One region of the Enterobacter sp. UPMP701 genome, then DNA from elsewhere that is predicted to be linked to it. Evidence: predicted binding sites of a transcription regulator. Region 1 holds the regulator's gene; the other holds the start of a gene.

Region 1 (7,419 bases):
GGTCGGGTTACGCCACCTGCAGCAGTTGGGCCAACAAATTCAGTCGCCTGATTTACCAGCATGGGAAGATAATGTGGGTGAATGGGTTGAAGAGATGAAACAAGAATGGCAGAACGATGTTGCGGTACTGAAAGCCTGGGTGGACGCCAGAAAAAAATGACCCCGGCTTGACCGGGGTGCGCGAATACTGCGCCAACACCAGGGAAATCGTGGCTGCGCCTGTTTTTTTAAAGTAATTTTCTAATGGGCGCCGCCTGAAAAATTTAGGCCGCACGCAGATAAGATAGCAAATCTTAAATAGTTTGTTACATGAATCAGTGAAATGTGTGAAGCATAGCGTTTTAATCAAAATTATTAATGTGCTTCAGCGAGTTGCAAAGAAGGATCGTCATGATGAAAAAAGTTGGTGTCGTCCTGAGCGGATGCGGTGTTTTTGATGGTTCAGAAATACATGAAGCTGTTATTACGCTGCTGGCCCTGGCAAGGCAGGAAGTCGAGGTTATCTGTTTTGCGCCAGACAAAAATCAGGCGGATGTCATTAACCATCTCACCGGGGAGCCGATGGCAGAAACCCGTAACGTGCTGATTGAGGCTGCGCGGATAGCGCGAGGTGATATCCATCCTCTTATTCAGGCTGACGCCACAGAACTTGATGCGCTCATTGTGCCGGGTGGGTTTGGCGCGGCCAAAAATCTCAGCACCTTTGCTACGCAGGGCGCGGAGTGTCAAATCGATCCTCATCTAAAAACGCTGTCGCAGGCCATGCATGCGGCAGGAAAACCGCTGGGCTTTATCTGCATCGCGCCGGCAATGCTGCCCAGGATTTTTGATTTCCCGCTGCGCCTGACTATCGGGACCGATATTGATACCGCTGAGGTTATCGAAGATATGGGGGGCGAACACGTCCCGTGCCCGGTCGATGACATTGTGGTGGATGAAGATAACAAGATTGTCACCACGCCCGCGTATATGCTGGCGAAGAATATCGCAGAGGCTGCCGTGGGCATTGAAAAGCTGGTGGCCCGGGTGCTGGTGCTGACGGAATGAGGCGTCAGTTTTCCGCAGGCGTATGGGTGAAACGCCTTCTTTTGCGCATCGTTCTCGTCCTGGCGGCGTTCTGGGGAGGCGGGCTGGCCGTGTTCAGCATTTTGCCGGTACCGTTTTCAGCCGTTATGGTTGAGCGTCAGTTCAGCGCATGGTTCTCCGGTGATTTCGGCTATGTCGCCCATTCTGACTGGGTGAGCATGGATGAAATTTCTCCTTTTATGGGGCTGGCGGTCATCGCGGCGGAGGACCAGAAATTCCCGGAGCACTGGGGGTTTGATGTGGCCGCCATTGAAAAGGCGCTGGCCCACAACGAACGTCACGAAAACCGCGTACGCGGTGCGTCAACGCTGTCGCAACAGACGGCTAAAAACCTGTTCCTGTGGGATGGCCGAAGCTGGGTGCGAAAAGGGCTGGAAGCGGGCCTGACCCTGGGAATGGAAACGGTCTGGAGCAAAAAGCGCATTCTGACCGTTTATCTCAACGTCGCTGAGTTTGGCGACGGTGTTTTTGGCGTGGAAGCTGCCGCACAGCGTTATTTCAATAAGCCAGCCAGCCATCTGAGCATGTCAGAAGCAGCGCTATTGGCCGCTGTTTTACCGAATCCCATCCGCTTCAAAGCCAGTGCCCCATCAGGGTACGTGCGAAGCCGTCAGGCGTGGATCATGCGCCAGATGCGCCAGCTGGGTGGGGAAGGGTTTATGGAGAGAAATGCGTTAATGTAGAGCGGGTAAGCGCAGCGCCACCCGCCAGAATAGCAGGTCTAATCTTCGTCGAATCCGGCGTTAAACAGGGCAATCACCGCCGCCAGGGCTTCCTCTTCCTGAGGACCGGTGGCTTCTACCTCAATCTGGCGCCCTTTGGCGGAGTCCAGCATCAGCAGCGCAATCACGCTGTTGGCTTCCGCTTCGGTGCCTTCGTCATTACGCAGCAGCACTTCTGCATCGAAACCCTGCATCAGTTCAAACAGCTTCATCGCCGGGCGCGCATGCATGCCCAGCTTATTGGTGATCTCAACGGTTTGTTTTACGGTCATGTTTTACGTTTTTCCAGCGTGCGATGACGGGACTGAACGTTCTTCCCGCGTGAGCGGAAATAATCGGCCAGCTGTTCGGCGATGTAGACCGAACGATGTTTACCGCCGGTACAGCCAATCGCCACCGTCAGGTAGCTACGATTGTTTGTCTCCAGCATAGGTAACCATAGCTCAAGGTAGCTTCGCGTCTGGTAGATAAAATTGTGAACTTCTGTGTGCCTGTCGAGGAATGCCGCGACGGGCTTATCCAGACCGGTCATTGGGCGCAGCTTCGGATCCCAGTGCGGGTTCGGCAGGAAGCGCACGTCGAAAACATAATCCGCATCAATCGGAATACCGTGCTTAAAGCCGAAGGATTCGAACACCATCGTCAGTTCGCGCTCGCGTTTGCCCAGCAGCCGGGTTCTCAGCATTTCGGCCAGCTCGTGAACGGACATCTCAGAGGTGTCGACAATCAGGTCAGCACGAGAGCGCAGCGGCTCCAGCAGATCGCTCTCTTCATCGATGGCGCTCTCCAGAGAGAGATTCTTGCTGGAAAGCGGGTGCAAACGGCGGGTGTCGCTGTAGCGGCGGATCAGCGTATTGCGATCGGCATCGAGGAACAGCAGCTGAGGCGAGAACGTGTCAGGCAGGTTGCTCATGGCCTGTTCGAAAATTTCTGGCGATTCCGGCATGTTACGGACGTCGATACTGACGGCGGCAGAGGTTTGTCTCTCTGCCAGCGTGCGGGCCAGATCGGGCAATAACACCACCGGCAGGTTATCGACGCAGTAAAAACCCATGTCTTCCAGCGCGCGCAGGGCAACGGATTTCCCCGACCCTGAACGTCCGCTGACAATCATCAGCACCATGTTCCGTTTCTCCTCAGGACAACAGATGTGAAGGCCATCTCCTGGTTATGCGTCATCCTGATTGCCTTCTGCTTCAGTGATAATCTGATAAAGCTCTTCATCACTTTGGGCTGAGCGTAGTCGACGGCAGATGGTTTTATCGGCCAGACGCTTAGCGACCAGTGAAAGCGTATGCAGATGGGTCTTGGTCTGATCGGCTGGCACCAGCAGCGCGAAGAGGAGATCGACGGGCTGGTTATCAATGGCATCAAAGGCAATTGGCGTTTCCAGCTGCACAAACACACCGACGGCACGCAGGGTGTCCTCTTCCAGCTTGCCGTGCGGGATCGCGATGCCGTTGCCGATACCGGTACTGCCCATTTTTTCGCGGGTCAGGATCGCTTCGAACACCACCTGCGGCGGCAGGCCCAGCTGTTTTGCGGCCAGTTCACTAATGATCTCCAGCGCACGTTTTTTGCTCTGGCAGTGAACGGCACTGCGGGTACATTCCTGGTTAAGGACATTGCTCAGTTGAAGAGCGGAATCGTTGTTCATCATAATTTCACCTAAGCGCTAACTGTACAAATGGCCTGTTGTGTTTCACAACAGGCCGTCCTGCACCCGTTAACTGCCCGGACAATTAGTGTTGTTTCAGTTTATCTTTATGTTTATTGAGCTGTCGCGCAAGCTTATCAATCAAGCCGTCGATAGCCGCGTACATGTCTTGCCCTTCCGCACTGGCATGGAGTTCACCCCCGTTTACATGCAGGGTTGCGTCCGAGATATGAGTCACTTTCTCCACTTTCAACACAACGTAGACCTGGTTGATCCTTTCGAAATACTGCTCGAGTTTCGCGAACTTAGCGTTCACGAAGTCACGTAAGGCCTCAGTAATCTCGACGTTGTGTCCTGTGATATTGAGCTGCATAGTGTCTTCCTTATCGGTTGTGTCAGACCAGTTGTTTACGCTGGTTAGACGGCGGAATGGATAAAGACTCTCGATACTTCGCAACAGTACGACGTGCCACCATAATACCCTGATCGGACAGCATGGTGGTTAACTTACTGTCACTTAGTGGCTTCGCGGGGTTCTCCGCGGCGATTAACTTCTTCACCAGGGCACGAATCGCCGTTGAGGAGGCTTCGCCGCCGCCCTCGGTATTCACGTGGCTGGAGAAGAAATACTTAAGCTCAAAAATACCGCGCGGACTGTGCAGATACTTCTGCGTCGTGACGCGGGAAATCGTGGATTCATGCATCTCGACGGCCTGGGCGATATCCGCCAGCACCATCGGTTTCATATACTCTTCACCCTGCTCAAAGAACGCCTGCTGCTGTTCGACGATGCAGCGGCTCACGCGGAGCAGGGTATCATTTCGGCTTTCCAGACTCTTGATCAACCATCGCGCTTCCTGAAGATTGCTACGAATATATTGATTGTCGGAGTCGTTGCGCACGCTGGTGCACATGGAAGCATACTGCTGGTTGATTTGCAGGCGAGGGATGCTGTCAGAGTTCAGTTCAACGACCCAGCGGTCATTGTGTTTTCTGACCAGCACGTCCGGGATGACGTACTCGGGTTCACTGGTCTGGATCGACTGGCCGGGGCGCGGATCGAGTGACTGGATCAGATTCACCGCCTCTTTCAGCACCTCTTCTTTCAGGCGCGTAACGCGCATCAGAGAGCGGAAATCGTGGTTGGCGAGAAGATCCAGATGATCGCTGATGATTAAGCGCGCCTCGTCGAGCCATGGCGTCTCTTTGCTGAACTGAGAAAGCTGGATCAGCAGGCAGTCGCGCAGATCTTTCGCGGCCACGCCGACAGGATCGAAACGCTGAATGCGCTTCAGAACGGCTTCAATCTCTTCAAGTTCAATCTCTTCGTCGCCCATGCTTTCCAGAATGTCGTCCAGCGTGACGGTCAAATAGCCGGTGTCGTCAACGGCGTCGACAATCGACGTGGCGATCGCGCGGTCGGTATCAGAGAAGGGGGTAAGTTCCACCTGCCACATCAGGTAATCCTGCAGCGACTGGGTGGTTTCGCCCTGATAGACCGGTAGCTCATCGTCCTGGTAGTCTGCACGCGTACCAGAAGGGGTACCAGCGGTATAGATTTCATCCCAGCTGGCATCCAGCGGTAGCTCGTCCGGCATCTCTTTTTGTTCGAGAGCATCCGCGGTGTCGAGCGCTTCTGTGTCCTGTGACTGCTGAGTATCTACCTCATCATGAAGATCGGCTTGCTCCAGCAGGGGATTGCTGTCCAGCGCCTGCTGGAGCTCCTGCTGGAGTTCTAAGGTGGACAGTTGCAGCAGACGAATGGCCTGCTGTAGCTGCGGCGTCATTGCCAGTTGTTGGCTGAGCCTTAATTGCAAACCTTGCTTCATGTTCAGAGCATTTTTCTCCGGTTCGGCGTTATGTTACCTCTACCCTATCAGAGTCTGAAGTCTTCCCCAAGATAGACGCGCTTAACATGATCGTCTTCGAGGATCTGCTGCGGCGTACCGTGGGCGATCAGATTGCCCTGGCTCACAATATACGCGCGTTCACATACGGCCAGCGTTTCACGCACGTTGTGGTCGGTGATCAGCACGCCAAGCCCGCTGTCACGCAGATGCTCAATAATACGTTTAATATCGATAACGGAGATCGGGTCGACGCCCGCAAACGGTTCATCCAGAAGGATAAATTTCGGGTTTGCGGCCAGCGCGCGCGCAATCTCAACACGACGGCGTTCCCCCCCGGACAATGCCTGACCGAGGCTGTCGCGCAGGTGCTCAATGTGGAACTCTTCCAGCAGCTCGTTGGCGCGATCCTGACGCTGTTCGCTGGTCAGGTCGTCGCGAATTTGCAGGACCGCCATCAGGTTATCAAAGACGCTCAGACGACGGAAAATAGAGGCTTCCTGCGGCAGATAGCCGATGCCACGACGCGCACGCGCGTGCAGCGGCAGCAGGCTGATGTCTTCATCGTCGATGACGATGTTGCCGGCATCGCGCGGCACAATGCCTACGACCATGTAGAAGGTGGTGGTTTTACCCGCACCGTTCGGGCCAAGCAGGCCAACAATTTCGCCGGAGTTGACGGTCAGACTGACATCTTCTACGACACGGCGGCCCTTATAGGCCTTCGCGAGATTTTTTGCAGTTAATGTTGCCATAACGAATTAGTTACTCTTCTTCTGTGCCGGGGCCTGGCCCTTGCCTTTGTCCTGCAGCTGCGACGGAACCAGCACGGTGGTTACGCGTTTGCCTTTCTCGCTGGAGGCCTGCATTTTCTGCTCTTTCACCAGATAGGTAATCTGGTCACCGGTGATATTGCTGTCCAGCTGTTCCAGATACGCTTTCCCGGTCAGGATGACCAGATCCTTCGCCAGCTCATAGTGCATATGCGAGGCGCGGCCTTTCACTGGTTTGCCGTTGTCCTGCATCTGGTAGAAGGTTGCCGGGTTGCCGTAACCATCAATGATCTCTTTGCCCTGCTCGCCGCCCGGACGGGTCACGACCACTTTATCGGCGTTGATTTTGATGGTGCCCTGCGTCACGACAACGTTACCCGTGAAGGTGACGACGTTACCCTGCATATCGAGAGACTGGGTGTCGGACTCGATATGGATCGGCTGGTCGGTATCGCCCGTTACAGCAAGCGCGGGGAGACTCGCCGCCAGCATCGCGCTGGCGATAATTACTTTAAGGCTGAGTTTGTTTGTTTTGAATTTCATAGGAGGTTCTAACCTTTTCAATCAGCTCGGCGTTCTTGCTGCGTAAGTTCCCGCGCATTCTTAAACCGCTGGAATTAAATGTTGTGCCATACAGTGTGACCAGATCCTGCGAGGTCACGTCCTGGGTTACCAGGTTAATCTGGGCATTATCCGTCGTAATTTTCCGCAGTTGCGAGTCAGCGGTCAGGGCGTTGACTTCAACGTGGCCATACAGATAAAGCATACGGTCATTTGTGAGTTTTGCCCGATCTGACTTAATCGACCACGTCGGGACTTTGTCTTTATCAAACGTGGTCATAACAGGTTGGGTAAACCACGACACGCCTTCATCTGAAAAATATTCCACGTGCTGGGCGATCAGGCGATAGTTCAGCGCACCTTCCGGGCTATAGACCACGGTGTCGCTGTGATCGCTTTTATAGGTTGGATCGTTATTATTGACCACTTCCGTTTGCGTATCGTCGCGATCGGCAAGGTTCACGCCAATCAATACCAGTGCGGCAAGCGAAAGCAGAATGATAACCCAACGTCTGGTTTTACTCATATTGATTGCCCTTTGGCCTCATCAAGCTTGCCCTGCGCCAGCAGAAGCAGATCGCAGACTTCACGTACAGCACCCCGGCCACCGTTAATGCGGGTAACGTAGTCTGCGCGTGGGATCAGCAGCGGGTGCGCATCGGCAACCGCGATGCTGAGACCGACTTCTGCCATCACCGGCCAGTCAATCAGATCGTCCCCAACGTAGGCCACGTTTTCCGGGGCGATGGCCAGTTTACCCAGTAAATCGTTGA
Region 2 (7,419 bases), on a different contig from region 1:
ACGATCACTCCATTCCCAGCTCTTTCAGCTTGCGCGTGAGGGTATTACGTCCCCATCCCAACAGGCGAGCGGCTTCCTGCTTATGGCCCTGCGTATGACGAAGCGCGGTGGTCAACAGCGTGCGCTCCATCTCTGGCTGAGCCTCGGAAAGCAGGTTTTGATGACCGGAACGCAGTGCGCGGTCAGCCCACTGCGCCAGCAGCGTCGCCCAGCTGTCCGGCAGCGCGTGACCGGTGCTGCTTTCAGGTGCAGTGGCTTCAAACAGCTCTGCGGGTAAATCCTGAATCAGCACTTCCTGTCCGGCGGCCATCACGGTTAACCAGCGACAGGTGTTTTCCAGCTGGCGCACGTTGCCCGGCCACGCAAGTCGGGTGAGGGCGGCATCGGTTTCCGGGTGAAGCTGCTTGGCCTCCACGCCAAGCTCGCGGGCTGCCACCTGCAGGAAATGACGCGCCAGGCGGGGAATATCTTCCCGGCGCTCGCGCAGCGGCGGCAGATGAACGCGGATCACGTTCAGGCGATGGAATAAATCCTCACGGAATTTCCCCTCCTGTACGCGCAGCTCCAGGTTCTGGTGCGTCGCAGCGATAATGCGCACGTCCACCTTCACCGGAGCATAGCCGCCCACGCGGTAAAACTGCCCGTCGGCCAGCACGCGCAGCAGGCGGGTCTGCACGTCCAGCGGCATATCACCGATCTCATCCAGGAACAGCGTGCCGCCGTCTGCCTGCTCAAAGCGCCCCTGGCGAATGGTATTTGCGCCGGTAAACGCCCCTTTTTCGTGGCCGAACAGTTCAGATTCAATCAAATCCTTCGGTATCGCCGCCATGTTAAGCGCGATAAAGGGCGCTTTCGCCCGCGGGCTATGGCGATGTAATGCATGCGCCACCAGCTCTTTACCGGTTCCCGATTCACCGTTAATCAATACGCTGATGGACGACCGCGACAGACGGCCAATAATGCGAAACACGTCCTGCATCGCCGGCGCTTCGCCAATGATGTCCGTCGTTGGCCCGAAATCAGGCGTATGGCGCGGCTGCTGCTGCTCCTGGTAGTGGCTAATCGCGCGTTCAACCAGCGCCACCGCCTCGTCGATATCAAACGGTTTGGGCAGATAATCGAATGCCCCTTGCTGGTAGGCGCTCACTGCGGCATCCAGGTCGGAGTGCGCCGTCATTATGATGACCGGAAGCATAGGGTGGCGTTGTTTGATCTGCTTTAACAACGCCAGCCCGTCCATTCCCGGCATGCGAATATCCGAAAGCAGAACATCTGGCGTTTTGGTGGTGAGTGCGTCGAGCACCTCGCTGCCGCTCTCAAACGTCGTGCAGCTTAACCCCGCCCCAGTGAGCGCGCGTTCCAGCACCCAACGGATGGAGCTATCGTCATCGACTACCCAGACTATCCCTCGTTGCATAAACGTCACCTTTATTTTTTAATCGGCAGGAAAACCGAAAACTCGGTATGTCCCGGCCAACTGGTAAATTCAATTTTGCCAGAGTGTTGGTCGATCAAACTGCGGGCAATGGATAACCCCAGCCCGGTGCCGCCTTCACGGCCGCTGACCATCGGGTAAAACAGCGTGTCCTGCAGATGCGGCGGGATACCCGGACCGTTATCCTCAACGTCGATGCGCGCCGCCAGACGATAGCGCACGCCGTGCAGCGTGAGCTGGAAGGCGGTGCGGGTACGTAAAATAATCTCGCCCCCTTCCGGTCCCAGCGCCTGTAGCGCGTTACGTACAATGTTCAGCAGAACCTGTTCAATCTGGTCCGGGTCATGCGCCAGTTCCGGCAGGCTTGGGTCGTAATCGCGCACCAGCGTGACGTTCTCTGGCAGTTCCATTGAGACGAGCTTCACCACCCGTTCCGCCACTTTATGAATGCTTTCAGAGACGTGCATGCCCGGCTGCTGCGGCCCAAGAAGACGGTCAACCAGATTACGCAGGCGGTCGGCCTGCTCAATAATAACGTTGGTGTACTCTGCCAGCGCAGGGTCGGGCAACGCCTTGGTCAGCAGCTGTGCTGCACCGCGTAACCCACCCAGCGGGTTTTTGATTTCATGCGCGAGACCTCGCACCAGGTCACGGGCGGCAATTTGCTGCGCATGCTGCAGCTGCTCCTGGCTCAGGCGACGCTGATTATCCATCGGCGCCATTTCAAGCAGGATCATGCCTTCGGGAAGACGTTGCGCGGTCAGCGATAAAATATGCGAACGCCCGTCGATCACCAGCGTCACTTCGTTATCGGTGAACCCCTGTCCGGCCTGCAAACTTTCCTGCATCAGGCCAATATTCAGCGAGAAATAGCTCAGGAGTTCAGGAAGCGGGGTGCCAAACAGTTTTCTCGCGCTCTGGGCGAGCAGCTGCTGCGCCGCCGGGTTGGCATAATGGACGGCCAGCTCGTCGTCGACCAGCAAGATACTGTTAATTAAAGAATTGAGGATCTGCCCAGCATCGGGCAGCGTGCCAGTTGCCATTCAGCAGTCTCCTGGAGTTGGTTGCACTATTTTAGTGCAGTATAGCGTTTTCGGCGTAAAAAGCGCGTGAGATCAGGTTGTTGGTGGAGAAAAAAGCCCATCCGGAGATGGGCTAAAAGTTTCCACGGCAACTACCCCCGGCGCTTGTCACGCCGGGTAAAACAACTTAATTAAACGCTGTAGTACAGTTCGAACTCAACCGGATGCGGAGTCATACGCACGCGGTCGTTCTCTTCAGTACGCAGAGCGATGTAAGCATCGATAGCGTCGTCAGTGAATACGCCACCTGCAGTCAGGAACTCGCGGTCTGCGTCCAGCGCCTGCAGCGCTTCTTCCAGAGAGCCTGCAACCTGTGGGATCTCTTTCGCTTCTTCTGGCGGCAGGTCGTACAGGTTTTTGTCCATCGCTTCGCCCGGGTGGATCTTGTTCTTGATACCGTCCAGACCGGCCATCAGCAGTGCTGCGAAGCACAGGTATGGGTTAGCCGCCGGGTCCGGGAAGCGCACTTCGATACGACGCGCTTTAGGAGACGCCACCACCGGGATACGGATAGATGCAGAACGGTTACGCGCAGAGTAGGCCAGCATGACTGGCGCTTCGTAGCCCGGGACCAGACGCTTGTAGGAGTTAGTGGTTGGGTTCGCCAGGGCGTTGATCGCTTTAGCGTGCTTGATAACACCACCGATGTAATACAGCGCCTGCTCGGACAGACCCGCGTATTTGTCGCCAGAGAACAGGTTGGTACCGTTCTTGGACAGAGACATGTGGCAGTGCATACCGGAACCGTTGTCGCCAAACATTGGTTTTGGCATGAAGGTCGCGGTTTTACCGAAACGGTGCGCAACGTTGTGCACAACGTATTTGTAGATCTGAATTTCGTCCGCTTTTTTGGTCATGGTGTTGAAGCGGGTTGCCACTTCGTTCTGACCCGCAGTCGCCACTTCGTGGTGGTGGGCTTCAACAACCAGACCCATCTCTTCCATCACCAGACACATGGTGGAACGGATGTCCTGTGCAGAGTCGACCGGAGGAACCGGGAAGTAGCCGCCTTTCACGCCAGGACGGTGACCTTTGTTACCACCTTCGTACTTGGTGGAAGAGTTCCATGCGCCTTCGATGTCGTCGATAGCCACATGGGAGCCGGAAATAGAGGCACCGAAGCGGATGTCGTCAAACAGGAAGAACTCTGGCTCTGGCCCGAACAGAACGGTGTCCGCGATGCCGGTAGAACGCAGGTACTCTTCAGCGCGTTTTGCGATAGAACGTGGGTCGCGGTCGTAGCCCTGCAGCGTACCTGGCTCGAGGATGTCGCAACGGATGATCAGGGTTGGTTCTTCGAAGAACGGATCAATGACCGCAGTGGTGGCATCTGGCATCAGAACCATGTCGGATTCGTTAATGCCTTTCCAGCCACCAATGGAGGAGCCGTCAAACATTTTGCCTTCTTCAAAGAATTCGGCGTTCACCTGATGAGCAGGGATTGTGACGTGCTGTTCTTTACCTTTGGTATCGGTGAAGCGCAGATCAACAAACTTCACTTCATGTTCGTTCAGCATCGTCAAAACGTGTTCAGCGGACATACTTAACTCTCCAGATTGGTCATTGTCGTCGTGGTAACGAGGTCTTCAATTTCTGTTTGTACTGGCTGTTGCCATGTATTTTTTATAAAGCGAAATCTGTGCCAACTTTTAAAACACCCCAAAAAGGCGTTATCATGCGCACCATAGTGCAAAAGGGCTGCACCATGATGGATTTGTTGCACCAGTATAGTGCTTCAATGTGAACATTAAGCACCATATTGGTGCAATTTACGTTAAAGTGCCCTTTTACCGCTCCGTGAAAGCGATCACAAAGCATCTCTGCAATACTTGTTTGCGGGGGATGTTTGTGATCCTGTTTTGTAGTGCGATTAATCCGTGTACAATAACGCGCTATTTCTAAATGCCTGAGGCAAAGTTGTGATCGAAAATTTGCGTAACATCGCCATCATCGCGCACGTTGACCATGGTAAAACTACCCTGGTTGATAAGCTGCTGCAGCAATCCGGTACGTTTGATGCGCGTGCCGAAACCCAAGAACGCGTGATGGACTCCAACGATTTGGAGAAAGAGCGTGGGATTACCATCCTCGCGAAAAACACCGCGATTAAATGGAATGACTACCGTATCAACATCGTTGATACCCCAGGGCACGCCGACTTCGGTGGTGAAGTTGAACGTGTTATGTCCATGGTAGACTCCGTTCTGCTGGTCGTTGACGCAATGGATGGCCCAATGCCACAGACGCGCTTCGTGACCAAAAAAGCTTTTGCCCATGGTCTGAAGCCAATCGTTGTTATCAACAAAGTTGACCGCCCTGGCGCGCGTCCTGACTGGGTTGTTGACCAGGTCTTCGACCTGTTCGTTAACCTCGACGCGACCGACGAGCAGCTGGACTTCCCTATCGTTTACGCCTCTGCGCTGAACGGTATCGCCGGTCTGGACCACGAAGACATGGCTGAAGACATGACCCCGCTGTATCAGGCGATTGTTGACCGTGTTCCTGCGCCAAACGTTGACCTGGAAGGCACCCTGCAGATGCAGATCTCCCAGCTCGACTACAACAACTACGTTGGCGTAATCGGCATTGGCCGTATCAAGCGCGGTAAAGTGAAGCCGAACCAGCAGGTTACTATCATCGATAGCGAAGGCAAAACCCGTAACGGTAAAGTCGGTAAAGTACTGACTCACCTGGGTCTTGAGCGTATCGAGAGCGACATCGCTGAAGCGGGCGACATCATCGCCATCACCGGTCTGGGTGAACTGAACATCTCCGACACCATCTGCGATCCGCAGAACGTCGAAGCGCTGCCAGCCCTGTCCGTTGATGAACCAACCGTATCCATGTTCTTCAACGTCAACACCTCTCCGTTCTGTGGTAAAGAAGGTAAGTTCGTTACCTCTCGTCAGATCCTTGACCGCCTGAACAAAGAGCTGGTGCACAACGTTGCGCTGCGCGTTGAAGAAACCGAAGACGCTGATGCATTCCGCGTTTCCGGTCGTGGTGAGCTGCACCTGTCTGTTCTGATCGAAAACATGCGTCGTGAAGGTTTCGAAATGGCGGTTTCCCGTCCGAAAGTAATCTTCCGCGAAATCGACGGCCGTAAACAAGAGCCGTTCGAAAACGTAACGCTGGACGTTGAAGAGCAGCACCAGGGTTCTGTCATGCAGGCGCTGGGTGAGCGTAAAGGCGACCTGAAAAACATGAATCCAGACGGCAAAGGCCGCGTACGTCTCGACTACGTGATCCCAAGCCGTGGCCTGATCGGCTTCCGTTCTGAGTTTATGACCATGACCTCCGGTACCGGTCTGCTGTACTCCACTTTCAGCCACTACGATGACGTGCGTCCAGGCGAAGTGGGCCAGCGTAACAACGGCGTGCTGATCTCCAACGGTCAGGGTAAAGCGGTTGCGTTTGCGCTGTTCGGTCTGCAGGATCGCGGTAAGCTGTTCCTGGGTCACGGTGCTGAAGTTTACGAAGGCCAGATCATCGGTATTCACAGTCGTTCTAACGACCTGACCGTAAACTGCCTGACCGGTAAGAAACTGACCAACATGCGTGCGTCCGGTACTGACGAAGCAACGGTTCTGGTTCCACCGATCAAGATGACGCTGGAGCAGGCTCTGGAGTTCATCGATGATGACGAACTGGTAGAAGTGACTCCACAGTCAATTCGTATCCGTAAACGTCACCTGACCGAGAACGATCGTAAACGTGCAATGCGCGGTGCGAAAGAAGACTAATACGGTCAATCCGTATTAAAAAAAGCCGCTGAGAAATCAGCGGCTTTTTTATTAGAACGAATAACGTAACCCTAACCGAATCCGGTACTGCTCGCGGTTGTAATCATTCCACCTGTCCAGCCACTGCAGTTCGAGGTACGGCAGCCAGTTTCTGTCGATTTTATAGCTGAACTTGTTGGTAATTTCCCAGTGATGATCTTTGCCATTTTTGCTGTGGTAATCATTCACCCGCTGGAAAAAGTGCGGTTCAAAGGTGTAGAAAAACGCATCCGTCACTTTGAAATTCCAGTAGTTAGCAAACTCATGCGTGTCGTTTTTATCCATCTGCCCGTTATAGTCCGGCGTATCGTAATTGTTATGGTTATAGCGATAGCGGAACGTCAGATTAAACCCGTCCGTAAATTTATAGTTAGTATCTAAATAAACCGCGCCACCTGATCCTGCGCTGCTGTCATTAATCAAGCCGCCGGGCTGGAAGGTCAGTTTGTCGGTCGGTTTGAAGAGTGGATACCACCCCTCGATTTCGTTATAGCTGTGCTTCAGTTCGTCCCATTTCCCCACGTTATAAGCGTTGGTGAACATCAGCCCCGCGCCCATATCGAAGTTATAGCCCGCGCGCAGGATCACTTCGTGCAGCTCAGAGGCGGTGTTATAGGCTTCACGCGTTTCGACATACGCTCCGGCAAATACCGGGCAGGACACAGACGACACGATCAGTACAGTGATGATTCTTTTCATAATTTGTCCATGTATCAGGTACAGAAAGGCCTCCCTCCTGATAAACAGGAAGGACATAATGGCCGGATTTATAGTTATAAAGTGACTGCTGACGCTTTATTGTTGGTGGTTATCTCAGGGGGATTCGCGGTCTGTTTTTTCCGTTTTCCATTCTCCTCGATAATAAAGGCGAAGCGCGCTTCGTTGAGTTTATAAAACAGCCCCATGGTCACGGCGGCAACCATCGCCAGACCGCACGGCCAGAGGAAAATCAGCTGACGTAAGCCAAGCAGGGTGCCCGCGCTCTGCACCGCATGGGGAACGTAGCCAATCTGGGTGAGCATGATGCCGGGCAGGAAACCGGCGAGCGCGGCGGAGATTTTGCGCGAAAAGGTATAGCCGGTATAAACGGACCCTTCGGCGCGAATTCCGGTTTTCCACT

Evidence for each region. The regulator sigma-54, encoded in region 1, starts transcription at its own class of promoters, with help from an activator protein. The targets are predictions, from matches to a motif close to GTTGGCACANNTTTCGCTNT.
Region 2: the regulator sigma-54 is predicted to act here: its motif matches at 4,145-4,164, upstream of glnA (glutamate--ammonia ligase).

Annotation. Positions count from the first base shown of each region.
Region 1 covers NZ_JBSKJN010000013.1:11,997-19,415, reverse strand. The annotation lists gene arcB (aerobic respiration two-component sensor histidine kinase ArcB) at 1-160, shown strand, start outside; gene elbB (isoprenoid biosynthesis glyoxalase ElbB) at 394-1,047, shown strand; gene mtgA (monofunctional biosynthetic peptidoglycan transglycosylase) at 1,044-1,769, shown strand; gene npr (PTS phosphocarrier protein NPr) at 1,808-2,080, opposite strand; gene rapZ (RNase adapter RapZ) at 2,077-2,931, opposite strand; gene ptsN (PTS IIA-like nitrogen regulatory protein PtsN) at 2,977-3,468, opposite strand; gene hpf (ribosome hibernation promoting factor) at 3,551-3,838, opposite strand; gene rpoN (RNA polymerase factor sigma-54) at 3,861-5,294, opposite strand; gene lptB (LPS export ABC transporter ATP-binding protein) at 5,342-6,067, opposite strand; gene lptA (lipopolysaccharide ABC transporter substrate-binding protein LptA) at 6,074-6,628, opposite strand; gene lptC (LPS export ABC transporter periplasmic protein LptC) at 6,597-7,172, opposite strand; gene kdsC (3-deoxy-manno-octulosonate-8-phosphatase KdsC) at 7,169-7,419, opposite strand, start outside.
Region 2 covers NZ_JBSKJN010000012.1:11,275-18,693, forward strand. The annotation lists gene glnG (nitrogen regulation protein NR(I)) at 5-1,417, opposite strand; gene glnL (nitrogen regulation protein NR(II)) at 1,429-2,478, opposite strand; gene glnA (glutamate--ammonia ligase) at 2,649-4,058, opposite strand; gene typA (ribosome-dependent GTPase TypA) at 4,437-6,260, shown strand; gene ompL (porin OmpL) at 6,312-6,998, opposite strand; gene ACWKXT_RS20005 (MFS transporter) at 7,073-7,419, opposite strand, start outside.